4 regions of the Phyllobacterium sp. GQ127 genome follow, and region 1 is predicted to be linked to each of the others. Evidence: predicted binding sites of a transcription regulator. Region 1 holds the regulator's gene; each other region holds the start of a gene.

Region 1 (7,934 bases):
ATACCGCTCCTTTTGGCCTTGTCGGAAATGCCTTGGCGCTACCAATTGTCTCAATTCTCGTGATGCCCTTCGCAGTGCTTGGCCTGCTCGCCATGCCTTTTGACCTCGATTGGCTTCCGTTTAAAATCATGGGATGGGGCATCGAGATTGTTATCGCCATAGCAAAAGCCGTGGCGTCGCATTCACCAAGTGGAAATCTTGGGTTGATGTCCGAAACTTCGCTTATTCTTATGGCGATAGGGCTTTTGCTTCTTCTATTTCTTTCAACGTGGTTGCGCCTGCTTGCCTTGCCATTGGTAGCATTGGCAATTGGTTTGACGGGACGGGCATCCTATCCTGCGATTATGGTCTCAGAAGACGGAAAACTGGTCGCGTTAAGAACGGACGACGACCATCTGGCGATCAATAAACAAGTGGGCAGCGCCTTCAGCCTCGATAATTGGCAGTTGGGGTATAGGGCCGGGCAGATCATTAAGCCGGCAATGAAAGGCGAGGTTGCAAGCGGCGCTCAATTCGAATGTGCCGATAAGCTTTGCACTGCCCGGGAGCCAGGAGGATTAATCGTTGCCTATACCGATGATGCAACAAGAACAGCAGATGCATGCCTAGAAGGGGATATCATCATTTTGGCTTTTGCCGCGAAGGCTACAAATTGTCCAAATGCTGGAAAATTGTTGCTTTCATCGCAAATGCTGGCGCTCAAAGGCGCTGCGGAGATCAGGTTTGATGCTCCACAATCTGACTCTGTCAAAGCCGATTCCACACCAGTTGGCACCGATTTGGCAAAACAAGAGCTTTCTCAACGCCTGAATTCGGTTGATATAAAGTATGCGATTGGCACGCCCAATCGCCCTTGGAATAATTACCGCATCTATTCCCGCGCCGCGCGCAATCTTGAAGAGCGGCAACTATCCAAGAAACCACCGGATACAAGCAATAAAATGTAGTTCGGCGTTTATGGTAGTCCCAAACATTTTTCGCTAGCTGCTATTCTGTGGCTGTTCGAATGGAGCCTACGAACAAAAGCACACCGTCCAGCGAAGCGTAAACGCCATCAATATCTGCGTATCAGACCGACCAGCTTGCCCTGTACCTGAACGCGGTCCGGTCCAAAGATGCGGGTTTCATAGGCGGGGTTTGCTGCTTCGAGAGCAATGGATGCACCTTTTCGGCGAAAACGCTTCAACGTTGCTTCTTCATCATCCACGAGTGCCACAACGATTTCACCGGGGCTCGCGGTATCTCCGCGCTTGATAACAACAGTGTCGCCGTCAAAAATACCCGCTTCGATCATGGAGTCACCTTTGACCTCAAGCGCATAATGCTCACCGCTGCCGATCATATCGGGCGGGAGATTGAGCATGTGAGTCTGGTTTTGAATTGCAGCGATCGGCACACCGGCAGCGATACGTCCCATAACAGGAATGCTGATCATGTTGGCAGCAACAATATCGGCAGTGCTTGCTTGCGGGCGAGGCGGCGCAACATTTCGTCCCAAACTGCCTTCAATAACGCTCGGAGAAAATTTGCGTTGCGCGTTCAGACCCGGCGCAATTGAGTCGGGCAGGCGAAGCACTTCCAGCGCCCGTGCCCTATTTGCTAGCCGACGAATAAATCCTCGCTCCTCCAGTGCGGTAATCAGGCGATGAATGCCGGATTTAGATGCGAGATCAAGTGCATCCTTCATTTCATCAAAAGAAGGGGGAATGCCCGTTTCCTTCAACCGTTCATGTATGAAGAGCAGAAGTTCATGTTGTTTGCGCGTCAGCATAGGGGCGATCCTTAAGTGTGGAATCGGAAAAACAAAACCAGAACAAACACTATATGTTCCAGTTGTGTTCCACAAGGATTAATATCTGGTATAAACCAGCCCTATATGCCCAATTACTCTGAAAATCAGATGGAATGACGCAAAATATGGGCCTATCCGCTTATCGGAGGACCGCTCGACTGGCGCACTGTGAGTTCTACGGGCCATAATTCATGAATATTGTCCACGGGTTCGCCATCAAGGACGCGCACGAGCATTTCAGCGATTCTCGTGGCGGCGGAGCGCATTGATGATCGCGTGGTGGTCATGGATGGAACCATGTTGCTGGCATTGAGATATGGAAAGACATCGTCATGGGTGATGAGCGATACTTGTTTGCCCAACTGATAACCCTTGTTGCGAACTGCACGTGACACACCCAAAGCGGTCATCATTGATCCTGCAATGATTGCTGTCGGTTGCGGAGTGCATGAAAGCAGCCGTTGCGTTTCACGAAAACCGATTTCATCAGAGAAGTAGTCGTGTACGATGAAGCGCGGGTCGATTTCGACGCCGCGTTCGCTTAGCGCTTGGCGATATCCGAGCTCGCGATGCTCAGAGAACGTAAACCCTCTTAACCCGTCAATCATGGCTATATGCCGATGTCCAAGGTCGAGGAGGTGGCTTGCGGCCTGATAGAATGCGCCCTGATTGTCGATATCCAGCCAGGCATGGGGCCTGTCTATGTTCGTACGGCCATGCAGAACAAAGGGAAAGTTTGCATCGATCAGCATGGATACGCGCTCATCGACCAAAACAGGCCCGGAGACGATGATCGCATCAACCCGTTTGCTCGAAATCAGGCGCTTATAGACCGAAATCTCGTCATTATCGACAATGGGACTGAGCAGAAAATCAATCTCGTCCCGGGAAAGGCGCTCCGCCAAGCCGGCAAGAAATTCCGCGGTATGAGGCCCAAATCGCTGGCTGGAATCTGCGGGGATAACCAGACCGATAGCACCGACACGGCCCATGGCTAGACGTCGGGCATTTGCATTTGCGCTATAGCCAAATTTCAATGCGGCTTTATTGACGCGCTCGCGCGTAGCCTCATTCACTTCCGGATAACCGTTCAGCGCGCGGCTAACGGTCGTCTGGGAAAGGTTGAGCTTTTCAGCGAGTTCTTTCAGCTTCATGCCGGACGGTCCAAAACTGTATTCCTATCTGCGTCGTTCGATGTCTTTGCCTTCGTAATATAATCATACTTCAAAGCGCTTTAAATGATCTGCACAATTTTATTTGCCTGATTAATGGCGTTCATAAACTATTTATTGACATTCGTTTTGCGTTTTGACACCTTTTATCCAAAGCGCTTTGGATAGGTTAATTTCACTGTCTGATGTGCTTGAGGAGGATCGTCAATTGGGGATTGAGTGCCGTCCGGCATGGGTTGATCCATCAAATATTTCTGGGAGGATTTATGAAAAAGAGTTCAGTTTTTGCGGGCATCCTGCTTACAGCGCTGTTGTCTTCAGGTGCCTATGCAGCCAATCTTTCTATTGTTTACAGCTCGACCGGCAATGAAAATGCCGAGTTGCGCAAGCAGCTTGACCGTTTTGAAAAAGAAACAGGCAACAAGGTTTCCATTGTGGCGATGCCATCAAGCAGTTCTGACAATTTCGGTCAGTATCGCCTTTGGCTTGCAGCCGGAAACTCGGATATCGATGTCTATAAGACCGATGTGGTATGGGCGCCTCAGCTATCAGAGCAATTTCTCGATCTGACCGAAGCGGCAAAAGGCGTGGTCGACCAGCATTTCCCGTCGATCATTGAAAGCCAGACAGTGGACGGCAAATTGGTTGCCCTGCCATTATACACAGATGCGCCAGCACTTTATTATCGCAAGGATCTGCTCGAAAAGTACAAGAAGCCGGTCCCCAAGACATGGGATGAAATGGCTGCGACCGCCAAGGAAGTGCAGGATGGCGAGCGCCAAGCCGGAAACAAGGGAATGTTCGGATTTGTGTTTCAGGGAAATGCCTATGAGGGTTTAACCTGTAATGCATTGGAATGGATAAAATCATCCGGCGGCGGCCAGATTGTTGAGGCTGACGGTACCATCTCGGTCAATAATCCGGAGGCGGTTGCTGCGATTGATCGTGCCAAAGGCTGGATAGACACCATATCGCCAAAGGGTGCGCTGGCCTATAAGGAAGAAGAGTCCCGCGGGGTCTGGCAGACAGGCAATTCCGTCTTCATGAGGAATTGGCCTTACGCTTATTCATTGAGCCAAGGCGCTGACAGCGCCGTCAAAGGTAAGTTCGATGTTGCGCCGCTGCCCGTGGGAAAAGAGGGCGAGAAATCTGCCGCAACGCTGGGCGGTTGGAATGTGGCTGTTTCAAAATATTCCAAATCACCGGATGAGGCCATAAAGCTTGCTTTGTTCCTGGCAGATGAAAAGCAGCAAAAGGAAATGGCAATCAATATTTCTCATTTGCCGACCATCAAATCGCTCTACGATGACAAGGATATTGCTGCGGCGCAGCCTTTGATCCCATTGTGGAAGCCGGTTTTTGAAACGGCGGTTCCACGACCGTCTGCTCCGACAAAGGTCAAGTATAACGAAGTCTCCTCAATGTTCTGGAGTGCTGTTCACGACACATTGTCCGGAAATGGCACGGCCGCTGAAAACATTGAAGTACTTGAAGCCAAGATCGCCGAGCTTCAGGGAGGTAGCTGGTAGTTTTCTGCCAGCATAAGGGCACGGTGCGAGCGGTTGGAAGCCTCCTGACAATCCGCTCGCACCGACTGCCTGAGTTCACATCCCGATGTTTTTCCTGGGCAGGAATTCAAACATGACCTCAACAGCATTGCGATCAGATCTGTTACGCCAGCGATCCCGCTCGGCTCAGCTTTTCCTCATACCGATGATCATTGCTTTGGCAATCGTGGCTGGCTGGCCATTGATCCGAACCATCTATTTTTCCTTCACCGATGCTTCGCTCACAAATATGGGGGAAGCTAAATGGGTGGGATTCAAGAACTATCTTTCATGGGTCCAGCTGAAAAGTGGGCGCACGCTTTATTCCGGCCTGCTCGTCGATCCAGCATGGTGGAATGCAGTCTGGAACACAGTACGCTTTGCTGTCATTTCGGTGGCGCTTGAAGCCTTTTTCGGAATGATTATCGCCCTCGTGCTGAACGCCGAATTCAAGGGCAGGGGCATTGTCCGCGCAGCAATTCTTATCCCTTGGGCGATACCGACTATCGTCTCTGCCCGCATGTGGGGCTGGATGTTGAACGATCAGTTCGGCATTCTCAATGACCTTTTCATGCGCCTTGGCTTTATCGACAATCCAATCGCATGGACCGCAAGTTCCGATACGGCAATGATCGCCGTGTTGATCGTGGATGTATGGAAGACCACACCTTTTATGGCGCTTCTGATCCTTGCAGGTCTGCAAATGGTTCCGAACGATGTTTACGAGGCTGCAAAGATTGACGGCGTCCATCCTGTAAAGCAGTTCTTCCGTATAACGCTTCCTCTCGTAAAACCGGCGCTGATGGTCGCAATCATCTTCCGGCTGCTTGATGCCATGCGTATTTTTGACCTGATTTATGTCCTGACGCCAAACAGTGCTCAGACGAAAACCATGTCGGTGCTGGCCCGCGAAAATCTCATTGAATTCGACAAGTTTGCCTATGGCTCGGCGCAATCGACACTGCTTTTCGTCGTTATTGCTCTCATGACCATTGTCGCAATCTGGGTCGGCCGAGTTCGGCTGGATGGGGGAGATCGCTGATGCCCGTAGCTATCAAGAATACAGCATTTTATGCGCTTGTGGTGCTCATTGTCCTGTTTGCGGTGTTCCCATTTTACTACGCGATCATCACGAGCTTCAAAACGGGCAGTGCGCTTTTCACGATTGAATATTGGCCGACGTCATTTTCCCTGGCCAATTATGTCAGTGTTATCGAAGCGGGCAGCTTTCCCCGCAATCTTCTGAATTCGCTTATTGTCTCCGGCCTCGTTGTAGCCTTGTCGCTGCTTATGGCGGTTACGGCAGCCTTCGCTTTGGCGCGTGTGCGGTTTCGTGGCCGCTCGCTTCTATTGCTGACAATTCTTTCGGTTTCCATGTTTCCGCAGATTGCAGTGCTGGCGGGGCTGTTCGAGGTTATCCGTTTCCTCGGGCTTTATAATACATTGTGGGGCCTGATCTTCTCGTACACGATATTCACATTGCCTTTTACCGTGTGGGTGCTCACTACATTCATGCGCGATCTGCCGATTGAAATCGAGGAGGCGGCTATTGTTGATGGTGCCACGCCTTGGGTGATCATCACCAAAGTATTCCTGCCGCTCATGTGGCCAGCGCTGGTAACAACAGGCCTTCTGGCATTCATCGCTGCATGGAATGAGTTTCTGTTTGCCTTGACGTTTACATCGTCCACGGAAACGCGAACGGTTCCCGTCATCATTGCACTTCTATCCGGCGCCAGCGCTCACGAGGTACCGTGGGGTCTGATCATGGCTGCATCCGTCATCGTAACGGTACCGCTGGTGGTTCTAGTGCTTATTTTCCAACGCAAGATCATTTCCGGTCTCACCGCCGGCGGCGTCAAAGGCTAGAGCCTTGCGCTCAGGGGAGTTTCAAAAATGACAGTTATTCGTTTGAACAATGTACGCAAATCCTTCGGTACCTTTGATGTGATCAAGGGCGTGGATCTCGAAATCAATCCTTGCGAGTTCATGGTTTTCGTGGGGCCGTCCGGCTGCGGAAAATCGACGCTCCTTCGCTTGATTGCAGGGCTTGAAGACATCACCTCCGGCACGCTGGCTTTCGACGAGAAGGTTGTAAACAGCCTCACTCCATCGCAGCGTGGCATCGCCATGGTGTTCCAATCCTATGCGCTTTATCCGCATATGACTGTTTACGACAACATGGCTTTCGGGCTGAAGCTGGCAAAGGGTGGCGCGGACGAAATCAAGCGCCGGGTGAACGAGGCGGCGGAAATGCTGCAAATCACCGATTACCTCGACAGATTGCCCAAACAACTCTCAGGAGGGCAAAGGCAGCGCGTCGCCATTGGCCGGGCGATCGTGCGAGATCCGAAAGTATTTCTCTTCGATGAGCCGCTTTCGAACCTCGATGCCGCATTGCGGGTGCAAACGCGTCTTGAAATCGCCAAGCTCCACGCGAAAATGCATGAGACGACGATGATCTACGTCACGCATGATCAGGTGGAAGCCATGACGTTGGCTGATCGCATCTGTGTATTGCGTGATGGCAATGTGGAGCAGGTCGGTACGCCGATGGAGCTATATGAGAAACCGCAATCGACTTTCGTTGCCGGATTTATAGGATCTCCAAAGATGAACTTCCTGACTGAAAAATTCGCCGATGCCTATAAGGCGCACACGCTTGGGGTGCGTCCGGAGCATCTTGAAGTTCGGGAAAAGGCTGGCACTTGGGCTGGAAAGCTCATCCATTCTGAAAATCTCGGTTCTGAAAGCTATCTCTATATCGATATTGGCGCAAAGGAACCGCTTGTCGTTCGTCAGGACGGGAAGCCAAGCCGGCAGCCGGGGGATCTTCTCCATGTTTCGCCCATCAACGACAATGTTCACCGCTTCGACCAATCGGGCTACCCGGCCCGGGCATGAAGCAAAAGCAGCACACAGCATAAAGTAAGGAAATAATCATGCCGATTCGTACGCTCGTCTGGGGTGAAAACGTTCACGAGCATATCAACAAGACCGTTGCCGACATATATCCGGAAGGTATGCACAATCAGATAGCCAAATTGATTGGCAAGGATGCCAATATCAGTGTGAAGATCACGACGTTGCAGGAACCCGAACATGGCTTGACCGACAAGGCACTTGAAGAGACGGACGTTTTGGTCTGGTGGGGCCATCGCGCTCACGGCGATGTTGCCGATGAAATCGTAGAGCGTGTTGCAAAGCGTGTTTGGGAGGGAATGGGCCTTATTGTTCTTCACTCCGGGCACTTTTCCAAGATTTTCAAGCGTCTGATGGGATCACCTTGCGCCCTGAACTGGCGTGAGGCAGGGGAACGCGAGCGTCTTTGGGTGGTCAATCCAGGACATCCGATTGCCAAGGGGTTGCCAGCTTATTTCGAGCTCGAGAATGAGGAAATGTATGGCGAACCGTTTTCGGTTC
Region 2 (7,934 bases), on a different contig from region 1:
CCGCATTCGTGGACTTGTTAAGCGGAAACGGGGTGAACATCTTCATCGCGTGCTGCAGCATCTCAGTGTTCCGGCGCACCTGCTCCTCGACCAGTTTAATCGGCGTGCTGACATTCATCATATCAATCGGCGACTTGCCAAAAGCGGTTGTCAGCTGTTCCCGCATGCGCTCCTGTTCCTTGGCAAAGGCAGACATGGATTGTTCGAGGAAAGTTGGAAGTACGACCTGCATCTGGTCGCCATAGTATGCAATCAGCTGGCGAAGAAAAGGGATGGGAAGCATGTTCTGCCCATCCTTGTTTTCCAATTCAAAAATGATCTGGGTCAGGACAGAATGAGTAATGTCCTCACCTGTCTTGGCGTCTTGAACCGTGAAATCCTCATTACGCTTAACCATGCCAGCCAGGTCCTCAAGCGTCACGTAAGTGCTTGTGCCGGTGTTGTAGAGACGTCGATTAGCGTATTTCTTGATGATGATTTCGCCGGTCTTCGCTGCCATTACTTAACTCCCCAAGCATATCCCATTGCCGAACTCACGCGCCAGCTTGACGGTAGAAATAAAGGATAGGGGCAAAGCGCATCATTTCAAAGTGTTTTGTGCACTGCATACAACCGGTTACACCCAAACTTATGCTGCACTGCGGGAAGGATAAATCTACTTCTAGCTGGATTGGGCCTTGTCAAATGTACGAAGGGAGGGAATTCTGTTCGGCAGAAGTATTTTGAATTGAGCATTAAAAAATGAGGAAACGTTTATGACCCAATCCATCGTTATCGCCAGTGCAGCGCGCACCCCGGTAGGCTCTTTCAATGGTGCATTTGCCAATGTGCCCGCGCATGAGCTGGGGGCAGCGGTTATCAAAGAGGTGCTCAGCCGCGCTGGGGTTGATGGTGCAGACGTGGATGAAGTGATCATGGGTCAGGTTCTTGGCGCGGGCGAAGGGCAAAATCCGGCGCGGCAGGCTGCGATGGAAGCAGGAATCCCGCAGGAGGCTACAGCTTGGGGGTTGAACCAGCTTTGTGGCTCCGGTTTGCGGGCTGTCGCCTTGGGCATGCAGCAAATCGCCACCGGCGATGCCAACATCATTGTCGCTGGCGGACAGGAATCCATGTCGATGGCGCCCCATTGCGCCCATTTGCGCGGAGGCGTCAAAATGGGCGACTTCAAGATGATCGACACCATGATCAAGGACGGTTTGACTGACGCGTTTCATGGCTATCACATGGGCATTACTGCGGAAAACATCGCCCGGAAATGGCAGTTGACGCGGGAGGAGCAGGATAATTTCGCCTTGGCCTCCCAACAGAAGGCTGAGGCTGCGCAAAAAGCCGGACGATTCAAGGATGAAATCGTGCCCTTCACCATCAAGACCCGCAAGGGCGATGTGGTCGTTGCCGATGATGAGTATATTCGTCACGGCGCAACGCTCGAGTCGCTGTCGAAGCTGCGCCCGGCCTTCGATAAAGAGGGAACAGTCACCGCCGGTAATGCATCGGGGCTGAATGATGGCGCCGCGGCTGTTGTCCTCATGAGCGAGGACGAGGCAAAGCGCCGTGGCATCACGCCATTGGCGCGCATTGTTTCTTGGGCAACGGCAGGTGTTGATCCGGCCATTATGGGAACAGGGCCAATTCCGGCCTCACGCAAAGCACTGGAAAAGGCTGGCTGGAAGGCAGAAGACCTTGATCTTGTAGAAGCAAACGAAGCCTTTGCGGCCCAAGCCTGCGCGGTCAATAAGGATCTGGGTTTCAACCCGGATATCGTCAACGTCAACGGTGGGGCGATCGCTATAGGCCATCCAATTGGTGCCTCCGGCGCGCGCGTGTTGAATACATTGCTTTTTGAATTGAAGCGGCGCAACGGGACCAAGGGTCTTGCCACACTTTGCATTGGCGGCGGTATGGGCGTCGCTCTCTGCATCGAACGCATCAAGGATTAAACCAAATTTTGCCGGCTCTGCGCTTAGCGGGGCCGGCGTTTCTGCGGTGCGTCGTGCACTTCACACTTGTGATTTATTGACTGCATTTACGAGAGATTATTTCAGGGAGGGGAAACATGACAAAAACAGCTATCGTAACTGGTGGTACGCGCGGTATTGGTGCTGCAATCAGCATCGCTTTGAAAGATGCAGGCTACAAAGTCGCAGCAAGCTATGCAGGCAATGATGAAGCGGCAAAAAAATTCAGTGATGAAACCGGTATAGCGACCTATAAATGGGATGTGTCGAGTTACGAAGAATGTACAGCCGGTATTGCCAAGGTGGAGGCCGATCTGGGACCCATTTCGGTGCTCGTAAATAACGCCGGTATCACGCGCGACGCTATGTTTCACAAGCTCACACCAGGGCAGTGGACGGATGTCATCAATACCAATCTGAATGGCCTGTTTAATATGACTCATCCGCTATGGACGGGGATGAGAGACCGCAAATTTGGACGCATCATCAACATATCGTCGATCAACGGGCAAAAGGGTCAGGCTGGACAGGTCAATTATTCGGCTGCCAAGGCGGGCGATATAGGATTTACAAAGGCACTGGCACAAGAGGGTGCGCGGGCTGGCATTACTGTCAATGCGATCTGTCCCGGTTACATCGGAACGGAAATGGTGCGTGCAATTGATGAAAAGGTTTTAAACGAGCGCATCATCCCGCAGATTCCGGTCGGTCGTCTTGGCGAGCCTGAAGAGGTGGCGCGCTGTGTCGTTTTCCTGGCCTCAGACGAATCCGGTTTCATAACCGGCTCAACGCTCTCAGCCAATGGCGGACAATATCTGAGCTAAGACCGTTTTTACTGCAGGCGCGCTGCCGGCTGAGAATCCAGTCGGCAGAGGTGCTTGACTCTTGGTAAAAACTGATAATTCGCGGCGATGCGCAAAAGTTAATTTTTTTGCGCGATGTGGGCCTCCAACAAGTTGAGTGATTCAGCATGTAGTGATTATGCTTGGAAAAAATCTATATATCGCCGTGAACAAATCGGGAATATGAGCCTAAAGCTGATTCGTAGCCGATTCGTTCTGCTCGCGTTCTATTTCTTAACGGTATATTCCGTGAATCGATTAATGATTGTTTATCTGGATTGAGCCACTTACGTTCTGTAGATGCTGAGAATGCTATTTGGATGAACGCCAAACTTTGGTTTGCTCATTTGGGCGGTACTGGATTGTAGTTGATGAACCTTATGCCCAAGACCGAACTGCCTCTCACACTGACTGGCCGCGATGTTACGGCAGTTTTGGGGCCCACAAACACTGGCAAGACTCATCTTGCGATTGAGCGCCTGCTCGCGCACCGATCCGGTATGATCGGTTTGCCGCTGCGGCTTTTGGCGCGCGAGGTTTATAATCGTGTCGTGGAGCGAGCAGGCATTGCCAATGTCGCGCTGATTACCGGCGAAGAAAAAATCAGTCCGCCTGGCGCCCGTTATTCAGTTTGCACCGTAGAGGCCATGCCGCGCCATACGGATATGGATTTTGTTGCCATTGACGAAGTTCAGCTTGCCAACGATCTTGAGCGTGGCCACATTTTCACGGATCGCATTCTGCATCTCCGCGGGCGTCAGGAAACAATCCTCCTGGGCGCTGCAACGATGCGTGGCATTCTAGAGAAGCTTTTGCCGGGCATATCCGTGGTTACACGGCCAAGATTGTCCAATCTCGCCTATTCCGGTTCGAAAAAGATTACCCGCCTGCCACCGCGCACGGCGATTGTGGCTTTCGCGGCGGAAGAAGTCTATTCAATCGCGGAATTGATCCGGCGGCAGAATGGTGGCGCTGCGGTGGTCATGGGAACGCTAAGCCCACGAACGAGAAACAAGCAGGTGGAGCTTTATCAGTCCGGGGATGTGGACTATCTGGTGGCAACCGATGCCATTGGCATGGGGCTCAATCTCGACGTGGACCACGTTGCGTTTGCACAGGACCGGAAATTTGATGGATATCAGTTCCGCGATCTTTCACCGGCAGAAATCGGTCAGATAGCCGGGCGAGCCGGGCGCCATTTGCGTGACGGAACATTTGGCGTGACGGGCCATGTGTCAGGTTTCTCCGAAGCGCTTGTTCAACGTGTTGAATCCCATGCTTTCGATGCAGTGAAGATTTTGCAGTGGCGGAGTGCTCGTTTTGACTATTCCAGCCTCGATGCGCTGAAGCGCTCCATTGACACTCCGGCACCGATTGATGGTCTGACCAGAGCTCTTCCGGCGGTTGACCAGCAAGCTTTGGAGTTTCTTTCGCGTGATCCCGATATTGCTCCACTCGCAAATACGCCCGAACGTGTAGCACTTTTATGGGACGCCTGCGCCTTGCCGGATTATCGCAAGATTGCACCGGCGCAACACGCTGACATCATTGCGTCCGTATATACTGATCTTGTTGAAAAAGGTCATGTGAACGAAAATTATATGGCAGAAGAGGTTCGGCGGGCTGATTCCATTGATGGCGATATCGACGCTCTTTCGCGGCGTATAGCCCAGATCAGAACGTGGACATTTGTGTCTCATCGACCCGGTTGGCTGGCAGATCAGGCACATTGGCAAGAAAAGACGCGTGAAATTGAGGACAGATTATCCGATGCACTGCATGAACGGTTGACGAAACGCTTCGTAGACCGCAGGACAAGCGTGCTTATGAGGCGCCTGAGAGAGAATACAATGCTAGAAGCCGAAATTAGCCCTGCCGGGGACGTTGTTGTCGAGGGGCACCATGTTGGACGATTAGACGGGTTCCGTTTCACTGCGGATGCTCAAGATGATGGAGCGGACGCCAAGGCGATCAAAGCTGCAGCGCAAAAAGCGCTGGCGGCAGAGTTCGAAAATCGCGCTGAGCGGTTTTCGGCATCCGCCAATGGCGATTTTGCTTTGGCGTCAGATGGGACGCTGCGCTGGATCGGTGCGACTATTGCTTCCGTTGTATCCGGAGAGCAAGCGCTCAAGCCGCGCGCCGTATTGCTGGCTGATGAGCAGCTCACTGGCCCGGCTCGCGACAAGGTTGCCGCGCGGGTTGATCGCTTTCTCAACCACCATATAGACACGGTGTTAAAGCCGCTTGTTGATCTTGCCAATGCGGATGCGCTGGTCGGAATCACGAAAGGTCTTGCCTTCCGGCTGGTCGAAAACTTCGGTGTTTTGCAGCGCCGCGATGTTGCAGAAGAAGTTCGCGGGTTGGATCAGGACTCCCGAGCAGCCCTGCGCCGTCTCGGCGTGCGCTTCGGGGCGTATCACGTATTCTTGCCGGCTCTACTTAAACCGGCTCCCGCTGGTCTCTTGACGCTGCTCTGGGCGCTCAAAGAAGATGCCAAGGACCGTCCCGGGTATGGCGACGTCGTTCAGGTATTGTCCGCAGGCAGAACCTCTGTGGTGACCGATGCAAGCTTTGATCCCGCATTCTATCGTCTGGCAGGATATAGATTGCTTGGTCGCAGAGCTGTCCGCATCGACATCCTTGAACGTCTGGCGGATCTCATCCGTCCTGCGCTGGCCTGGAAGCCCGGCACGGGCACTCGTCCCGATGGCGCCTATGACGGATCACGCTTTCTGGTAATCCCAGCCATGATGTCGATCCTCGGTGCAACTGCCGATGATATGGAGGAAATCCTCAAAAATCTTGGCTATCGTCAGGAAGCCGTTGAACCTGCGATTGTTGCTGCCAAATTGGCGGAGCTAGAAGCGGTCGCAAGTGCTGCACCAACGAAAGAGACTGCAGTGCCTGCTGCAGAACCGGTTGGTCCGGGGTTTGCAAATGCGCCAGTGGTGCAAGCTATAGCCAAACCATCCCAGCCGACTGCTGAAACAGCAACGCCAGCGGTGTCGGAAGAAGCACCAAAGCCAATTCTCTTGTGGCGTCAGGCACGTTTCGATAATCGCAATAATCGTGGAAATCACGAGAAACGCGATCATCAGCGCGGTGGGCAAGCACGAAACGGCCAATCTGAGCAGAGAGCTGCCCAGCCCAACCGCCCGGCTGCGCCGCAGAATGAACGTGGTGAACGCAAGGAACATTTCCGGGGCAAAGGCAAGCCCGCAGGCAATGAGCGCTTTAAACAGGATGGCGCGAAACATGGCGGAAAACCACAGGGACAACATAAGGCTCCAACCAAGCGTCCCGAGCGTGAGGAACGTCCAGTTAAAATCGACATGGACTCGCCTTTTGCCAAGCTGCTCGCTTTGAAGGAACAAATGAAAAAATAAAATGATGGCAGAGGCCGATAACGAAGGAAAGAAAGGACGGCGCATTGATAAATGGCTGTTCTTTGCGCGGGTGGTAAAATCCCGCTCCCTTGCGGCCAAGCTGGTATCCAGCGGGAATGTCCGTCTAAACAAAGTGAAAATTGATCAGCCATCGCAGAATGTCAAAGTAAGCGATGTGCTGACAATTTCCTTGGACCGTCGTGTCCTGGTTTATGAAGTTGTTGCGGGTGGAGAAAGGCGCGGGCCAGCTGAAGAGGCGAAGAAACTCTACAGGGATCTGTCTCCGCCGCCCATGCCGAAAGAAATTAGCCGTCTGGACGCTTTACCAAAGCGTGATGCCGGCAGCGGCCGACCAACAAAAAGGGAGCGCCGGCAAGTTGATCGTTTGATGCAGGGCAAAAACGATGATTCCAACTCATAATGTGGCCAACGTTTAATCGAAATAAATTTGCTCGGTTTTGACCTAAGTAGAGTACACTATACCGATAATACACCATTCGCCGGGAACGAATTGCTTGTTTGCGCTTGTTGAAGGTGCGAACAATGCGATCAAAGGCTCGCCGGTAAACCAACGCCCGCGTTCTGGTGCCGCAGTCTTGTTCTTACCTCTTGTCAGTTTGGCAGCAAATCGTTACCTCACGATTGTACCCCGCTGATCGTGGTGTCTTCTGGAGCCAGTAAATGACTTATGTTGTGACCGACAATTGCATCCGCTGCAAATATATGGATTGCGTTGAGGTCTGTCCGGTCGACTGTTTTTATGAAGGTGAAAACATGCTCGTCATTCACCCGGACGAATGTATTGACTGCGGTGTTTGTGAACCTGAATGTCCAGCGGAAGCTATCAAGCCGGACACTGAGCCAGGTTTGGACAGCTGGTTGCAGCTGAATGCCGAGTATTCCGAGAAGTGGCCCAATATCTCCACAAAGGGCGACGCCCCGTCGGATGCCAAGGAAATGGACGGTGTGGCAGGCAAATTCGAGAAATTCTTTTCTCCGGAGCCTGGCGAAGGCGATTAATAGCCCAGGAATCAGACTTGGCTAAACTGGAGTTGGTGCAATAAGCAAGGCTTTGAGCCCCATTTTTTGAGCAATTGCAGCAAAAATTTGATTCTACGCGGTTTTCATGTTATGGTGCTGAAATATGTTGATCATTGGACGTCAATTTCGTGGCGCTAAAGTATAAATCACCACTTGGCTAGATTTTTTTCGGACGCAACAGTTCAGGGTATGCTTGTTTGTCATTCAGCCCAACTGATCCGTCCGGATTGCTTTTGCGCGACACTATTGACGACCGACAAACCGGGTTCCGGTTTCCAGTGGTTGGTTTAACCGGTGCGTTTTGCCGGGCGCAGCAGGGAGTAATGAAGCGCATGACAGTAGTTCCGCAGAAAAAAGCCGCCCAGCGTATTGGATTTAAAACGGGCGAATTTATTGTATATCCGGCACACGGCGTTGGTCAAATTGTCAATATTGAAGAACAGGAAGTTGCGGGCCACAAGCTTGAACTGTTTGTTATTGATTTCCAGAAAGACAAGATGCGTCTGAAAGTGCCAGTTGCCAAAGCAACAGCCATCGGCATGCGGAAACTTTCTGAAACAGATTATGTAGAGCGCGCATTGAAGGTCGTCCAGGGACGGGCCCGTATCAAGCGCACCATGTGGTCTCGCCGCGCGCAGGAATATGATGCGAAAATCAATTCAGGCGATTTGATTTCGATTTCGGAAGTTGTGCGTGATCTATTCCGT
Region 3 (7,934 bases), on a different contig from region 1:
CTGTCCGCGATAATGATGCGGGCAGGTCTTTTTTAACCCTTCTCAATTGCCAGAAAGTCTTCCATGTCAAAAATCGGTGTTCACTCATTCGTTTGGAGCGCAGGCTCATCTAAAGGCGATCTGGAAAACGCGCTCAACCGAACGCATGAACTGGGCTATAAGCTGATCGAATTTTCATATCTTGATCCAAGACAGGTCGATGTAAAGTGGCTGGCCGGGCGCATTCAAGACCTTGGGCTCGATGTAGCGATCAGTATGGGTTTGCCGCCTGATGGCGATATATCAAGTTCCGATATGGCCATCGTTGGCAATGGAACGGATATTCTGGACAAGGCGATTGCTCTTGTCCGCGACTTGGGCGGATCGAAGCTTGCGGGAATATTGACTTCAGCGCATGGGAAGCAAGAACATGCTTTGACAAAACAGGGCTGGGATAACAGCGTTACGGCGCTTTCAAAAGTCGCCGACCATGCGAAAGCAGCAGGCGTGACGCTCAATCTCGAGATCGTAAATCGTTTCGAGAGCAATATGCTCAATACAGCAGCTCAAGGTCTGGCTTATATTCACGACACCGGTGCATCGAATGTCTTGTTGCATTTGGATACATTCCACATGAACATTGAGGAAGCTGATGTCGGATTAGCTATCCGGCATGCTGCCGAGAAAATTGGATACATTCATATTGGTGAAAGTCATCGCGGCTATCTTGGCACCGGCAGCATCGATTTCGGCGCTATCTTTGATTCATTGATCGCAATTGGCTGGGACGATTACCTAACTTTTGAGTCCTTTTCCACGACGATAGTTGATGAAAATCTGTCACTTAAGACCGCAATCTGGCGTAACCTTTGGGATGATAATTTGGCCCTTGCAAAACATGCTCGCCAATTCATTGAACTTGGAATGGAAACCGCGCGACTCAAGGCAGATTTGGTAAGACAAGCACATTTGCCGATTGAGTGACAGCCTGACTGTGTGGCCAAAGGCTCGGTGAGGGAACTAACTCCACATAGCACGCATGCGTGAACCTACATCAACCCGAACGCCACGGGCCTCAGTTTCCCTCGCGTTCTCAGGGCGTGCAATCGGCCATGAACAGCACTCGAAATATTGCAGTAGAGTGGCTGGAATGAACCGTGTGCGGGAAGCGTAAACATGCCGATCGCCTTTGGCGTTCTGGCCATGCGTGAAAAACCGCTGAGGGGTGACAAGGTGCAAGCTATCCTTTGCTCTTGTCATGGCGACGTAGAGCAGGCGCCTCTCTTCCTCGATCTCTGCAGTTGAGCCGGTACCAAGGTCGGACGGCATGCAGCCGTCTACCACATTGAGCAGATAAACCGATTTCCATTCTTGTCCCTTGGCTGAATGGATCGTCGATAGGATGAGATAATCCTCATCCAGCAATGGGACGCCAGATTGATCGCTTGTCGCGTCCGGCGGATCAAGAGTGAGTTCAGTCAGAAATCTCTCTCGCGAAGGATAGCCGCTGGCAATTTGCTCAAGCTGAAGAATATCAGCCTGGCGCATTTGCGCATCTTCGTGAATACGCTCCAGATGCGGTTCGTACCAACGCCGGACCAACTCAATCTCGGCAGGCCAGCCCATCCTTCTGGCGCTGAGTTGTTGAACGGTCGAAACGAAGTCCGACCAATTGTCACCGGCGCGCGGAGGTGCCGGATGCTGGGTGAGGGCACTTAATGGGTCCGCATCTATCGCCATGTCTTCAAGTGCGCGCTGTGCCGAAGCAGGACCAACGCCTGGAAGTATCTGCATGAGGCGGAATCCGGCAACACGATCACGCGGGTTTTGCGCAAAGCGAAGCATGGCCAATACGTCTTTAACATGGGCGCTGTCGAGAAACTTCAATCCACCAAATTTGACGAAAGGAATGTTGCGCCGGGTCAGTTCAACTTCCAAGGGTCCGCTGTGATGTGAAGTACGGAACAACACCGCTTGCTGTTTCAAAGTTGTTCCGGTTTCCCGGGTCTCCAATATCTGCTCGACGATGTAATTTGCCTGCTCGTTTTCATCGCGCACAGAGACGAGTCTCGGCCTTTCCGCAGACTGTCGCTCCGTCCAGAGATTTTTTGTGAAGCGTTCGGATGCCAGATCAATCACGCCGTTTGCCGCACTCAGGATCGGCTGTGTGGAGCGGTAATTGCGGTCAAGTGTGATGACATCCGCCGGTGGAGTGAATGAGCTTGGAAAGTCGAGGATATTGCGAATGGTAGCAGCGCGGAACGAATAAATAGATTGCGCGTCATCACCGACTACCGTCAGACCGCGTCCTCCGGGCTTCAAGGCCAACAGAATGGTTGATTGTAGGCGATTGGTATCTTGATATTCGTCGACGAGGACGTGATCAAAGCGGCCACCAATATCTTCTGCAAGCAGCGGATCGCAAACGGTCTGCGCCCAATAGAGGAGTAGATCGTCATAGTCGAGAATGTTCTGTGCTTGCTTGGCTTCGACATAACCGGCAAAAAGCTGGCGAAGTTCTGTCTCCCACATGGCGCACCAAGGGAAAACATCCTTTAGAACCTCGTTGAGTGGGCGTTCAGAATTGACGACGCGAGAATAGATCGCAAGGCAAGTTCCTTTGGTCGGAAAGCGGGTTTCGGTTTTGGAGAAACCAAGTTCGTGCCGGACCAGATTTATGAGATCGGCCGAATCTTCCCGGTCGTGGATAGTAAAGTTCGGGTCAAGCCCAATCTGTTCGGCATAGTCACGTAAAAGCCGTGCGCCTATCCCGTGAAATGTTCCCGCCCAATCCAAGGCGTCAGTCATGATCGAGGACTTTTGCCCAAGCACCTGCGTACAGATACGGCCGACCCGTTTGGACATCTCAGCGGACGCACGTCTCGAGAATGTCATCATAAGGATACGGCGAGGATCGGCACCATTTACAATGAGGTGTGCAACCCTGTGTGCCAGCGTATTGGTTTTTCCCGATCCCGCTCCCGCAATGATAAGAAGCGGTCCGCCAGTCTGACCATCGGGTAGTCCGATACCAAATTCTACGGCCTTGCGTTGTGCAACGTTCAACTTATCAAGATGCGCAACACTCATCGAAAAACTGGTTCCTATTTCTGATTCTGCTTGGAACAAAGATAGAACATAACACTCGTTTGCTCAATACTCAAGGCGGTGCAGAGACATACGCCAGCCGTTCCCGCTGCAATTAGTTCGGGCTCTGCATATAGGCCGCGCAGAGCGAAAAAACGCTTGCGAGCAAGCTGAGCAAGCCCCCGCATAGAGTAATGTAAACAAACCCCTCGGCCGCGTAGACTTTACCCATGACGATAGTCCCAGCGAACAGTGCAAGGTAGGTTACCGCGCTATTGAGACCCATTATTGCCCCACGTTGTGAAGGTTCCAGGGCCGTTAGTCGCATAATCAGCACGTTCAGGCCGAAGTGATTTGCGAGCCCCCAGATTGCCATGACGGCAAGAACCCCGGTGTAGGTGCCTGATACGAGCGACATCACGGCGTAAACCACAGCGACCATCAGAAAGATTAAGGGGAGCAAAACGCGACGGCCACTATAGGCGTCAACATAACGGTCCAGAAATACGGCGCTTCCAAAACCGATCCCGTAGAAGATCGCCGCAAGCCCGGTGGCTCGCACAGGATATTCCAGGTTCACATGCAAGTGATCGCCGACATAAGCATAGACGCCGTAAAAAGCCGCCATGAAACACCCACAGGCTGCCAGAAGCGGCAGTACGCCTTTGATCGTCAGGGCGGTGATTGGCGTTCTTGATGCAACACCCTTGCGCTGTGTTTCATGCTGCTGCCCGTTCACCGATAATCCCGCTCCAGCAATGAGAGCCGCTGCGGCGATTGCGATGTAAAATGCACGCCAGCCAAGACCGTCAGCGATCAACGTCGAAAGGGGTACACCCGCCACCATGCTGATCGTCCAACCCGTGAGTACGATACCAATCGTGCGCCCTTCATGTCCGGGCGAAGCAACGACGGCAGCAAGAGTATAAATTGCGGGCAGGGCGACACCGGCCGATATGCCGACGAGAAACTGAGAAATCGTCAGGACGACTGCGCCTTGAGCCACACCACTGCTGATAAAACCGATCGCCATTATCAACATGACATAGGCAAGCGTTCTACGAGGGCCCGCCCGATCTATCAGTTGCCCCAGAGCGATGGCCCCCAACGCGGTTCCAAGCCCAAAGGCAGCCGATGCCAGCATAATGTCCTGAACTTCTACGTCGAACCCATCGGCAATTGCCGGCGCAATCGGACCCAGTGCAAGTGAATTTGAGCCGATCAGACCAATGCATCCCGTCAGGGCCCAGACTATTGCGGGAACCGACATTGATGAAATTTCGCTTGTTACGTGATTATCATTCTGCATAAGCTCACAATATTCGAATGTTATTCGGCGGCAACCAGGGAGTTTACGGTCGTGAAAAAAACAGATGGTATTCTGCACCATAAAGGGGAGGCGCATAGGGCAGACCCAATGGACAGAAAATTGTTAGGTCAACTGGTGGGGGATGCGACCCTCAGCTATGCTGAACTTGGACAGAGAGTTGGCCTTTCGGCCCCGGCGGCACATGAGCGTGTCAAACGCTTGCGGCAGCGGGGAGCGATCAAAAGCGTCTCAACACTGATAGACCCCGCAAGTGTAGAAAAATCGCTTCTGGCGTTTGTCCATGTGGACACAACAGGCTGGGGGAAAACACCGACCTTGCTGGCAATAAGCCAGTACCCGGAAGTGGAGGAAATCCATTCGGTAGCGGGCGACGCGTGCATGCTACTCAAGGTTCGCACGAACGGGACTCAAGCTCTTGAACATTTGCTGGCGCAACTGTACGCAACGCCAGGTGTGAAGGCGACGCGAAGCTATGTCGTGCTGTCGACCTATCTCGAGCGGCCCGTACAAGCCGAAACAACGCAGGAGTGGCCGGTGATCGACTTCAAGCGGGAACAGGCTGACGCCAAAAATCTTCTTTAGGCTGGAAGCTTGGGGAACGAAAACTCTGCCAGCTCGTTCCAACGACAACTCAGGGAGGTTCCCAATGTCAAATGAAGATGGATCCGGAGGCAATCCTGCTTTCGATAAGAGCAGCCCGACATCCTTCGGACAATCCGTAGAAAGTGAAGCGCAGATTGCCGATGCTGCGAGCCGCTCGTCCGGCCTTGTTGGCCAAGGCGAAAGACTTCACGTCTATAGGGTTGTGCCGACCGCCTCACCTGACGATCCCCGATGGGAGAACTCGCCGTTTCAAGGAGAGGTCGTGGTGGCTGCACGGACCAGTGGCGATGCAAGAATTGTAGCCGCGGGCCGCGAGCTTGATTTTATGGAAGTCGATGCGGCACCTGCCGATGATGTTACCACTTTCAATGCAAGTGCCTTCCGCGATGACAAGCTCTATACGGTCATCGAGATTGAAAGCGGTAGAACCGATCTGACGCGAGGGGTCATTGTTGGCGATATCAGCGTTGATAATATCCGGCCTATGCGGTCCTTAGACTGATCGGTGGTTTATAGTCGGTTTTCTGCGCTCACCTGCGGCACATCGCGCGTGTTCATTAAAGAGATGCGGGGACCAAGAAGGGGCTTCCTCTATGTGCCAGCGTACTTGAATGATCCTGTTTGAAGGCAGACCCCCTCTGGAACTAGCGTGGTTCGACACTTAAGTTGAGATAAAGAGGACTGAAATCGGCATACTCTTTAAGACGTTCCCAATCGAGAATAGTCACGATCTTACCCGCCCATTTGAAGAGATTTTCCCGCCGTAACATTTGCAGGCTTTTGTTCAGATGGACCACTGATATGCCCATCACATCTGACAGCTCGGCTTGTGTGAGAGGAAAGCTAAACGAATTATCCCGTGTCTGGCCCACCACTTGCAGACGGATGAAAAGCTCGCAAATCAAATGGGCGAGATGTATTTTCTTGGGTCGCCGTCCCATTCCCACGATCCACTCCCGGTGAATAGAGCCATCGATAAGGGTTTGCAGCCACAGCAAACGCGTGAGATGGGGAAACCTCTCGGTAACCATGATGATATCGTTGTGATCGAAAAGAGCTATGCGGCAAGGTGTGAGTGCAACAATGCCATGATCCATAACCTTCAAAGGAAAGGCATGAAGGTCCACAAAATCGCCGGGAACATGCAGAGATGTAATTTGCCTACTCCCATTTTCAAGTACCTTGTAGCGAGCAGCAAAGCCCTCCACCAGAAGTGTACTATACCTCGGACGGCTTCCTTCGACGACAAGATCCTCATCCGCGGAAAAATTCTTGTCCTGGGTTATCATTGATTGCAGCAATGACTTTTCCGCAACTGATACGACATCGTGACTCTCAAGTTTCAGTAGCAAGGATTCAATCAAAGAAACGTACTCCAGAGGGCGTGTTGAAATTTTATCGGCACCTGTAGGAACCTAATCCTTCAAAGAGGCTTATGTTCCAGAAGAGGAAAAAGCATGAGCCGATATTACTTCGATTTGGACAATGGCGACGGCAGGACCCGCGATGATGAAGGGGTGGAACTTCCTGACAATGCCGGCGCCATTAAAGAAGCTTCAAGGATTGTAACCGACTTGGCACGTGACGAACTGGTGGAATGCGGCAATGGTAGAATTTGGCTTACAATCAGAAAATCGGATGGCAATGTGCTGGCGGTGGCCAGCCTGCTATTCGACACGAAATTTATCGAATTTCAGCCAGCTGGTGAAAGCTGAGCAGTACTCAACTCCATCGCTGAATGCACCCAGGTCATCCAATAAAGCCTCGGTTTCACCTGAGTGATTCTTTCGCGACACCGTCAGACCGGGGAGACAGCTCGCCGGACATCCGATCTGTGGATTTCAAAGCGGTAGAGTTACCGACAGCCTCCCGGCTGGCTTGCCTGTGCGGAGGGTTTTATTGCAGCAGCACCTCATGCCGGCGCCAGCCCTGATTTCGATTGTTGGTTCTGGAGCAGTTTGCCTATTTCGGTGGAAGATACTGCTTCACTGAATAGATGACCTTGCACTTCGTCACAATGATTTTCACGCAAAAATGTCAGCTGCTCGTGGGTCTCAACCCCTTCTGCGATCACTTTCATGTTGAGCTTTTGCGCAAGCGATATGACGGCTGCGGTAATCGTTTTGTCATCGTCATCCTCAACCAAATTTCGTAAAAAAGACCTATCTATTTTCAACCGTGAAACCGGGAGGCTTTTTAAGGCACTTAAGTTTGAATATCCCGTACCAAAATCGTCAATGGCAAAACTGACACCGACTTTGCGCAGTTCCTCCATTGTGGCAATTACTTCGTTGACGTCCCGCATTACCAAACTCTCAGTAAGCTCAAGTTCAAGGCACTTGGCATCTAATTCTGTTTCGCCCAATGCGTGCATGACACGGCTCGTCCAATTCTGATCGTGAAACTGACGAGCCGAGACATTGACGCACATGGTAATTGGTTCAAACCCGGCGTCCTGCCATCTTTTGTTCTGCTTGCACGCTTCGTAAAGAACCCACTCGCCAAGCGGCACAATAAGCCCCGTTTCTTCTGCCAACGGAATAAATTCGTTGGGATTTATCAGTCCCAATTGCGGATGATTCCACCGGACCAAGGCTTCCACAGCGAATATGCGTCCGAATTCCAGTTCCACTTGAGGTTGATACAAAAGGTGAAACTCGGATTGAGCAATGCCTCGGCGAATTCCGTCGTGGAGGGCTAACCTTTCATGGGCTTTTATATTAAGTTCCGGCGTGAAAAAGCGAAATCCGTCCCGCCCTGCTTCCTTTGCCTTATACATGGCAATATCCGCATTTGCGATCAAGGTTTCAGCATCTGTTCCATCTTGGGGATAGGTGGCGATACCTATGCTGCAAGTGATGTGGAACTCTCGGCCTCTGATAATCATTGGCTCCAGGATCGCTGCTCGGATTTTGTGCATTGCGGCAGCAATCGC
Region 4 (7,934 bases), 110 kb from region 1:
TTCAACTTGCAAGGGCTCGGGGTGCAATTCCCTATGCGCTTGTGGGAGCGGGCAAAGAACAGGCATTGCTCGACATTGGCGCTGAAGCAGTGATCACACGGGGCACCAATGACCTTGTGGCAGCGGTGAATGATGCGACCGGCGGAGAGCCAATTGACGTCGTAGCCGATCTTGTTGGCGGTTCAATATTCAACGATTTGCTGCGCATTCTCAGAGCTGAGGGTCGTTACACCACAGCCGGAGCAATTGCTGGACCTGTTGTGCAGCTCGATCTTCGCACCATGTATCTTAAACAACTGGCTTTGCATGGCTCATCGCAGGGCACGCGGGGAGATTTCCGCCGGATCGTGCGCTATATCGAAGAAGGCAAGATCCGGCCGCTTGTTGGCGGCGTCTATCCGCTTTCTGAGTTTCACCGCGCACAAACGGATTTCATGGCCAAATCCTTTGTCGGGAAACTGGTTGTCGTGCCGGATGCCAAATTCGACAATATCCGAATTAATGGAAATCCCTAGATTTCGGCATTATGCGAACATTTCTGGGATGACGCGCCCGCGCGTCTTCCTGGACAGAATGGTTGACTTCGTCACTGCGTGATACGGGCAAAATGGCCCGCTGCTCAGAGAGACGATAAAGGTCGCCAGTCCGATCGATAAGCTTTCTGGCAACGATGTGCACCACATTATCGGCGCTTTGAACTATTCCTTCGATCTGGATCAGCCGAGATCCCATCACTTCCTTACGATAAATGTTGAGGAGTTTTTGCCAGATGACAATGTTGGAGATGCCTGTTTCATCTTCAATAGTCATAAAGACTACGCCTTTTGCAGTTCCAGGCCTTTGCCGAACAGTCACCACTCCAGCCAGTTTGACGCGCTTATTATTCGCCAGACTATTTGCAAATTGGCATGTGGAAACGCCTTCTGACGCAAACATTTCTCGCAAAAACTGCATCGGATGCCCTTTGAGCGAAAGCCTTGTCGATTCGTAATCGGCAATGACGTGCTCAGAGAGTTTCATTTGAGGAAGAACCGTTTTGACTTCCGTAGCCAACTCATTTGTTTCAGCCGCATGAAATAGGGGCAACGTCGTGTTGTCAGGGAAGCGGCGCACGGCCCAAAGTGCCTCTCGCCGGTCGATACCTAGCGAACGAAATGCATCTCCATCGGCAAGCAAGACAAAAGCCCGTCTTTCAAGTTTCGTCAGACGCCTTACCTGTTCAATATCGGTATAGGCTTGCTTTCTTCTCTCACAGATCAAGTCGGCCCAAGGCTTTGAAAAACCGTCGACCTGACGAAAACCGAGTCTTGTGCATAAAACACCATTTTCCTTTGATTCCAATGTGTTGTCCCAATGACTGAAATTAATATCTACAGGACGTACTTCGACATCATGCTTGCGCGCATCGCGAATAATCTGGTCTGGCGGATAAAAACCCATAGGCTGTGAGTTCAACAATGCCGCCGCGAAAGCAGCGGGATAATGATACTTAATCCAAGATGAAATATAGACCAGGATGGCAAAACTCGCAGCATGGCTTTCAGGAAAACCATACTCACCAAATCCTTTGATCTGGTTGAAGCAGTTTTGAGCGAAATCCCTTTCATAGCCTCGGCGAACCATGCCTTCCACCATCTTGTTTTCCAGTTTGTGAATAGTTCCCACATGCCGGAAAGTTGCCATGGCGCGGCGCAATTGATTGGCTTCATCGCCGGTAAAACCTGCTGCTACGATGGCAATACTCATTGCCTGCTCTTGAAAAAGAGGGATGCCAAGGGTTCGGACAAGAACCTCTTTCAATTCGTCCTTATGACCATGCTCAGGCGAGGGTGAGGGATAAGTCACTGAGTTAGGATTATTACGGCGTTTCAGATAGGGATGAACCATATCCCCCTGAATGGGTCCCGGTCTTACTATGGCGACTTCAATAACCAGATCGTAAAATTTCCTCGGACGAAGACGCGGCAGCATATTCATTTGAGCACGGCTTTCCACTTGGAAGACCCCAAGGGAATCTGCCTTGCAGAGCATGTCGTAGACGTCGTCATCATCCAATGGGATGTCCGCAAGTCCATAGCGTTTACCACCGTGTAGATGAATGAGATCAAAGGCCTTGCGGATACAAGTGAGCATGCCAAGCGAAAGAACATCGACTTTCATGATATTGAGTTCGTCAATATCATCCTTGTTCCATTCGATGAAAGTACGGTCTTTCATGGCGGCGGGCCCTATCGGAACGGTCAAATCAAGACGTTCCTGCGTGAGGACGAAACCGCCAACATGTTGGGAAAGATGACGTGGGAAACCAAGCAGTTCCTTGGCAAGCCTTATGGTGCGGCGGATCATGACATTATCAGGATCAAGTCCAGCCTGCTTTATTTCCTGCTTTTCAACGACCGATCCCCAACTACCCCAAACCATATTGGCCAAAGCGGCAGTGACATCTTCTGTCAGGCCCAGTGCTTTCCCAACATCACGGATTGCACTGCGCGGCCGATAACTGATGACGGTTGCAATAATAGCAGCATGGTCGCGCCCATATCGCTCGAAAATCCATTGCATGACTTCTTCGCGGCGCTCATGCTCGAAATCCACATCAATATCGGGCGGTTCTTTACGTTCTTTCGAAAGAAACCGGTCAAAAAGCAGGTTGCTTGTGGCGGGATCAACGGCCGTAATGCCCAGACAATAACAGACAGCAGAATTGGCCGAGGAACCGCGCCCCTGACAAAGGATATTTTGTGAGCGGGCATAGGTAACAATGTCATAAACAGTCAGGAAGTAGGGCGCATATTCCAACTCCCCGATCAGGGTCAGTTCTTTTTCCAGGATCGTAGACACATTTTTGGGAATGCCATCCGGATAGCGTTTATTGGCGCCGATCCATGTTTCATCGATCAGATGTTGCTGGGGTGTTTTGCCGGGTGGAACAGGTTCATCAGGATATTGATAGCGTAAATCATCAAGAGAAAAACTGATCGGCTTCACAAAGCGCTGCGTCTCTTCAAGTGCTTCCGGAAAAAACCGAAAGAGATACAGCATGTCGGTTGGTGATTTCAGATGCCGCTCTGCATTCTTTTCCAGTTTGCGGCCAGCTGTCTCTATCGTAACATGCTCACGGATACAGGTCAGCACATCCTGAAGTGGTCGCCGGGCAGGAGTGTGATAAAGCACATCATTAACTGCCAAAAATGGAATGTTTGCATCGGCTGCAATTCGAACCAGTTTTTCACCGTGACGCCTGTCGGCTCCCTTGCGCGGCATCACCAGACCAAGCCAAACGCAATCCGCCGCCGCAAAAGCTAGTTTTTTTAGGAAGCCCGTGAAGCTTTCGTCGGGATTTTCGGGAGGCATTACAGCTATCTGAAAATTGTCTGCCTTGAACAGAAAGTCTTCGAAAAGCAGATGGCATTCCCCTTTGGTCTTGGCACGGTGCTTTCCCACACTCAAAATCTGGCAGAGATGACCGTAAGCAGGGCGATCTCGCGGATAAACAACAAGGTCAGGCGTGCCGTCAGTGAAACTTAGCCGACAACCAATATAGAGGTCTATTGAAAGACCCTGTTCTTTTTTGATTTCTTTTCTGGCGCTATGGGCTCGCACCACGCCAGCAAGTGTATTGCAATCGGCAATACCAATGCCTTTAAGCCCCAGAAGAGTTGCAGCCAGAACCAGTTCCTGGGGTTGCGACGCCCCCTTGAGGAAGGAAAAATTGCTGGTGACGGCAAGCTCAGTATAATCCATCAGGCAAAAATCCCATGCAAATACCATCGGGGGGTGGGATCGCCTCGCTCATAAAGACCCTCGCGGAATACCCAAAAACGCTTTCCCTGATTGTCTTCAACCCGGTAATAGTCGCGTGTGAGAGCACCCGCATGCTCGCGCCACCATTCTGGTGCAATACGCTCGGGTCCTTCAGCTAAAACAATCGTGTGCTGTACGCGGCGCCACGTAAAGCGCGCCGGTGCACCGTCAGGAACTCCTGATGTCGTTTCAATGCGTTCGGGTGGATTAAACAGTCTGATTGGTCTTTCGGGAGGATTTCCAGGGTAATGTTCTGGTGACCACTGAACTGATTGATCCGATCTATTCCCGGCTGCAGCTTCAAGCATGACAGCACGTTCAGGAATGTGCGTATCAATAGCAACAGGTCGCAACACACGCGAACTGCCCAATCTTATAGAAAGTCTATCGATGAGCGCATCAAATGCTTCTGTCTCTTGCCGCGTATTGTCGAGACTTTTCTGCAGCGCATGTGTTTGTTCTGTTCGAATAGCAGAGAGCCGAACAATATCAAAGCCATAGCCTGCATCCAGAGGTTCTGCCAAGCTTGATAGCCTCTCCTTGAGCAATCGCAGTAATGTTTTTGTCTCTACAAGCGGCCTTCCGGATTCAATACGAATCCGTCTCACATTTCCATCAACACGAAAAAAGCTCGCTTCGATTTCACGCGCACCTTGAACACGGGTTTGCAATTGCCTGAAAAGTTCATCGCCAAGGGATTGAAGTAAAAGCTCGACGGAATCCATAACAACCAATGGTTCGGCCATGCGTCGCTCAACCATACAGACAGGCACAATACGGCGCGGAGAAATTGGCTGGTCTTGCCTGCCAAAAAGACTGTCCAGGCGATTGATCAGCTCTTTTCCGAAACGGGCAGCAAGGGCAGCACGGGGCAGAACCTCGACTTCGCCAACATGCAGCAGACCTGCGCGCTTCAGACCAGCAAGATGTGCTGCTTCTATCTCAAGACAGGCAAGGTGCAGTTTATATAGTCTCTTTTCTTCATCATCGCCGATGACACCGCCGGATGAATAGCGTGCAAAGGCACGGGCAGAGGCTGCATTGCTTGCGATGGCTGATTTTACTGCCACGCCCTGTTGATTGAGACGATTGTGAATATCCTTGAGCATAGTGTGCTCATCCCCAAAAAGATGAACACAGCCTGTAATGTCGAGGATAAGACCATCCGGATCGTCAAAAGCGACCAGAGGCGTGTATCGATCACACCAATCTGCCAGACGCTCCAAAAATGCGGAATCCTGACGAGGTGAGGCAAATGCGATATCCAGCTTTTCAAACTGCGCACGTGCATCAGCCAAAGTCATGCTTTTGTATAGACCTGCTTTTGCAGCTCTCTGATCAACCGCTACCAGCCGTAAAGTATTGGCAATCTTGTCAACAACAATGAGATACTGATCAGAACGGTCGCGCTGCGAATTTTCGCGTTTGAGACGATCCGTAGGAAGATGTGGAAACCACAGAGCCAAAAACCGGCTCGATCCGTTGGAAAACATGATTTTCACTCTCCCATTGTAATAGCCATTGGCCTGTGTTGCCCTGCCTGTTGCGAATGAGTTGGACTTGAAAAACAGGGTTGCCCGGCGCGTTTGCACCAGGGGATTGTGAGGTTGCAGCACGAATTAACCACCGTGTGACGGCAGCATTTTCACCCGGAACAGCTCCCAGCCTCAGGAGAAAGGCGGGCACTTCGGCCTGTTGTGCGCTAAGCAGTAATTTTCGCGAGGCAGTCAAATCCAGACATTTGGGATGGCCCCACGGCGCAATAATAACTGCTCCCATACCGCGAATGCCAAGGCTGTCTGCTGCAGCCTTTAAAACATTATGAGGCGAGGAGCACCGAACGAAAATCACCCGTTCCGGGTCGAGACCCAAATAATGCAGGCCGGGAGCATAGGGAAAGCCATGTTCATTGCCTGTAAAATCTTCTTCAATCCAAAGAATGGGGCTTCGGTTGGCTGATGCGCGCAAGGCGAGGGCAATAACAAAACCTGTTGCGGCACCTGCGTCCCCACTTTCCTTCGCAAAAATCTCATGCAGAGCGCCCCGCTGAAGGCCACCCCGAAATATGCCGTCTACAGTCCGGCAGCCAAGATCAAAGGCAGAGCCAGACACACCTTGCGTGCCTTGCTCATTTAAAGACGCAATATCGCGTCTTAACGCCGTTAGATCGACGATCGCCACTATAGAACCCTCGTTTGTTCATGATATGTTCCATTATCAAATTTAAGGTATCCGGTGTCAAGCGCTTCCCGATGCGAATGGTTAGAATCAGATCATCAATTGCAGATTTCAGAGGCATCCAGCCTTTCGCTGTTGAGACTCATGGGAAGGATTTCTGATCTGGTTCTGAAGCCCTTCTTCGCGATAATGGTTGTGTTATAGATTGAGGTGAAACTACGCTCAAAGTTATAGAAATGATCGCATGTCTGCCAAATCCACCGCTCCCATACCTAAATCGGAAAAGAGACATTCACTATTATTTCGCTGGATGTTGAGGCGGAATGCTCGGCAGGCGCTAAAGCTGCCACAGGTCAGAGCCCGAGAAACAGAGCTGTTTCGTGAAAGTATAAAGGGAAATTTGCCAAATTCAGGTAATGTTCTCCTGGCAGCATGCGATGATCGCTATTTCTACAATTTCGCTCTGGGACTGATCAAATCCATCGAACGTCTAGGTCAGCCTGAGGCATTCCATCTTCTGCTTCTTCAACCTTCCGGCAAGGTCATCGAGGAAGCGGCTACCCTTTCCAAGACTCTCAAGCACGTGAGGCTGACCTATTCTATTGATCCATGCGCACTGGCAGAGGGGCTGCCACGCCGTGAAATCTATTATACCGCCGCACGCTTCCTGCTAGCGCCTTTAATTCTGGAAGCTGGTGTCGAACGCCTTCTTATGATTGATGTCGACGCCGTGATGAATCGGTCTCCCTGGCCAATAATTCCATCTGATTTCGACCATCAAAGCGGAGCATTCATATTTAGAAGGAATGAAAAACATCCGTGGCGCAAAATTCTTGCATCTGCCGTTCTTTTAAATAATTCGCCAGGTTCAATGCGATTGGCAAATGCAATTGCCGTTTCGATAGCAGTTAGCTTGGGGAAGAAACCCAAATATCATATCGACCAGATTCTACCGTTTTACGTCTGCGAATTTGCAAGCAAAACGATTCAGAATTTTTCCACTGTGGATATTCCCCCCAAACTCATGGGATATGATTACGAGCCGGAAGCCGCTTTCTGGACAGTCAAGGGTCATCAGGCGCTTGATACTTTTATAAGCGAAAGAGACAGGCTTCTTGGCCCAACGGAACAAGAAAACTAAGTCCGCCTGAAAAGTTAGGCGCGGCAGTTAAGCCCTGTGTGAGCGCCGATAGCGCGAATAATGTCATCCCAATCCTCAAGGTGAATTTCATGGCCGCCACCTGGAACACGGAGAAGTTCTGCACCTGGAACGCTTTGTGCCAGCAATTCGCCATGCTCGATCGGAAAAATCGGGTCCGCTGTGCCGTGGACAACGAGAAGAGGTTTAGCTAATTCGTCGCGCTTGTTGTCCCAGCTGTCATCACCTTTCAACATGAAATGATTGGTAGCGCTGGCAAAGTTTTTAGCACGCTTCACATCATGCTCTACGAGTTTACGGGCCTGCATCTCATTATAGGGATGCCGTGTACCTGCAATCATCTGCGTATCTTTAACAATAAAATCTATGACCTGAGCGCTATCGGTCCAATCAACACTCTCGCCTGTCGCTGCGTGCTCCATATAGGCACTACTCGTCTGCGGAAGGTTGGAGGTATCAACGCCGATGGGCGTGGTTGAGATCAAGGTCAGCGTTTTTACGCGTTCAGGATGGGCGAAAGTGGCCATTTGCGCGATCATACCACCCAGCGACATACCGACCAGATGTGCGGTTTTGATATTGTAGGCGTCGAGCACGCGAAATGCATCCTGAGCCATGTCGTCCATTGTATAGTCAGGGTTTCCCGGCTCATAAGCGGTCGAAAGGCCGGTATCCCGATTATCATAACGAATGACGTAGCGATTTTGGGCGGCGAGTTGCTTGCAAAACCCCTCCGGCCACCACAACATGGAAGCCATGGCGCCCATGATAAGCAGAACAGGCTCATGGGTTG

What was found. Region 1 encodes LexA, which represses DNA repair genes until DNA is damaged. Its sites were predicted from a motif close to TGTTCNNNNTGTGTTCNG; they were not measured.
Region 2: AC6CHM_RS13365 (helicase-related protein) is a predicted target of LexA. The motif match lies at 2,967-2,984, and genes of this name have one in related genera.
Region 3: AC6CHM_RS17155 (ATP-dependent helicase) is a predicted target of LexA. The motif match lies at 3,101-3,118, and genes of this name have one in related genera.
Region 4: AC6CHM_RS02930 (ImuA family protein) is a predicted target of LexA. The motif match lies at 6,001-6,018, and genes of this name have one in related genera.

What each region holds. Positions count from the first base shown of each region.
Region 1 covers NZ_JCAXDZ010000001.1:663,839-671,772, reverse strand. Annotated here, with positions in the region: gene AC6CHM_RS03515 (ComEC/Rec2 family competence protein) at 1-947, shown strand, start outside; gene lexA (transcriptional repressor LexA) at 1,055-1,771, opposite strand; gene AC6CHM_RS03505 (substrate-binding domain-containing protein) at 1,924-2,946, opposite strand; gene AC6CHM_RS03500 (ABC transporter substrate-binding protein) at 3,231-4,493, shown strand; gene AC6CHM_RS03495 (carbohydrate ABC transporter permease) at 4,606-5,553, shown strand; gene AC6CHM_RS03490 (carbohydrate ABC transporter permease) at 5,553-6,380, shown strand; gene AC6CHM_RS03485 (ABC transporter ATP-binding protein) at 6,408-7,415, shown strand; gene AC6CHM_RS03480 (ThuA domain-containing protein) at 7,454-7,934, shown strand, end outside.
Region 2 covers NZ_JCAXDZ010000003.1:275,121-283,054, reverse strand. Annotated here, with positions in the region: gene phaR (polyhydroxyalkanoate synthesis repressor PhaR) at 1-499, opposite strand, end outside; gene AC6CHM_RS13375 (acetyl-CoA C-acetyltransferase) at 756-1,940, shown strand; gene AC6CHM_RS13370 (beta-ketoacyl-ACP reductase) at 2,057-2,782, shown strand; gene AC6CHM_RS13365 (helicase-related protein) at 3,172-6,186, shown strand; gene AC6CHM_RS13360 (RNA-binding S4 domain-containing protein) at 6,191-6,607, shown strand; gene fdxA (ferredoxin FdxA) at 6,868-7,206, shown strand; gene AC6CHM_RS13350 (CarD family transcriptional regulator) at 7,551-7,934, shown strand, end outside.
Region 3 covers NZ_JCAXDZ010000004.1:315,781-323,714, reverse strand. Annotated here, with positions in the region: gene AC6CHM_RS17160 (sugar phosphate isomerase/epimerase family protein) at 64-963, shown strand; gene AC6CHM_RS17155 (ATP-dependent helicase) at 1,000-3,069, opposite strand; gene AC6CHM_RS17150 (MFS transporter) at 3,182-4,336, opposite strand; gene AC6CHM_RS17145 (Lrp/AsnC family transcriptional regulator) at 4,484-4,978, shown strand; gene AC6CHM_RS17140 (hypothetical protein) at 5,043-5,501, shown strand; gene AC6CHM_RS17135 (Crp/Fnr family transcriptional regulator) at 5,644-6,363, opposite strand; gene AC6CHM_RS17130 (DUF6894 family protein) at 6,457-6,714, shown strand; gene AC6CHM_RS17125 (sensor domain-containing protein) at 6,912-7,934, opposite strand, start outside.
Region 4 covers NZ_JCAXDZ010000001.1:552,585-560,518, forward strand. Annotated here, with positions in the region: gene AC6CHM_RS02915 (alcohol dehydrogenase family protein) at 1-515, shown strand, start outside; gene AC6CHM_RS02920 (error-prone DNA polymerase) at 499-3,747, opposite strand; gene AC6CHM_RS02925 (Y-family DNA polymerase) at 3,744-5,297, opposite strand; gene AC6CHM_RS02930 (ImuA family protein) at 5,200-5,985, opposite strand; gene AC6CHM_RS02935 (hypothetical protein) at 6,227-7,123, shown strand; gene AC6CHM_RS02940 (alpha/beta fold hydrolase) at 7,138-7,934, opposite strand, start outside.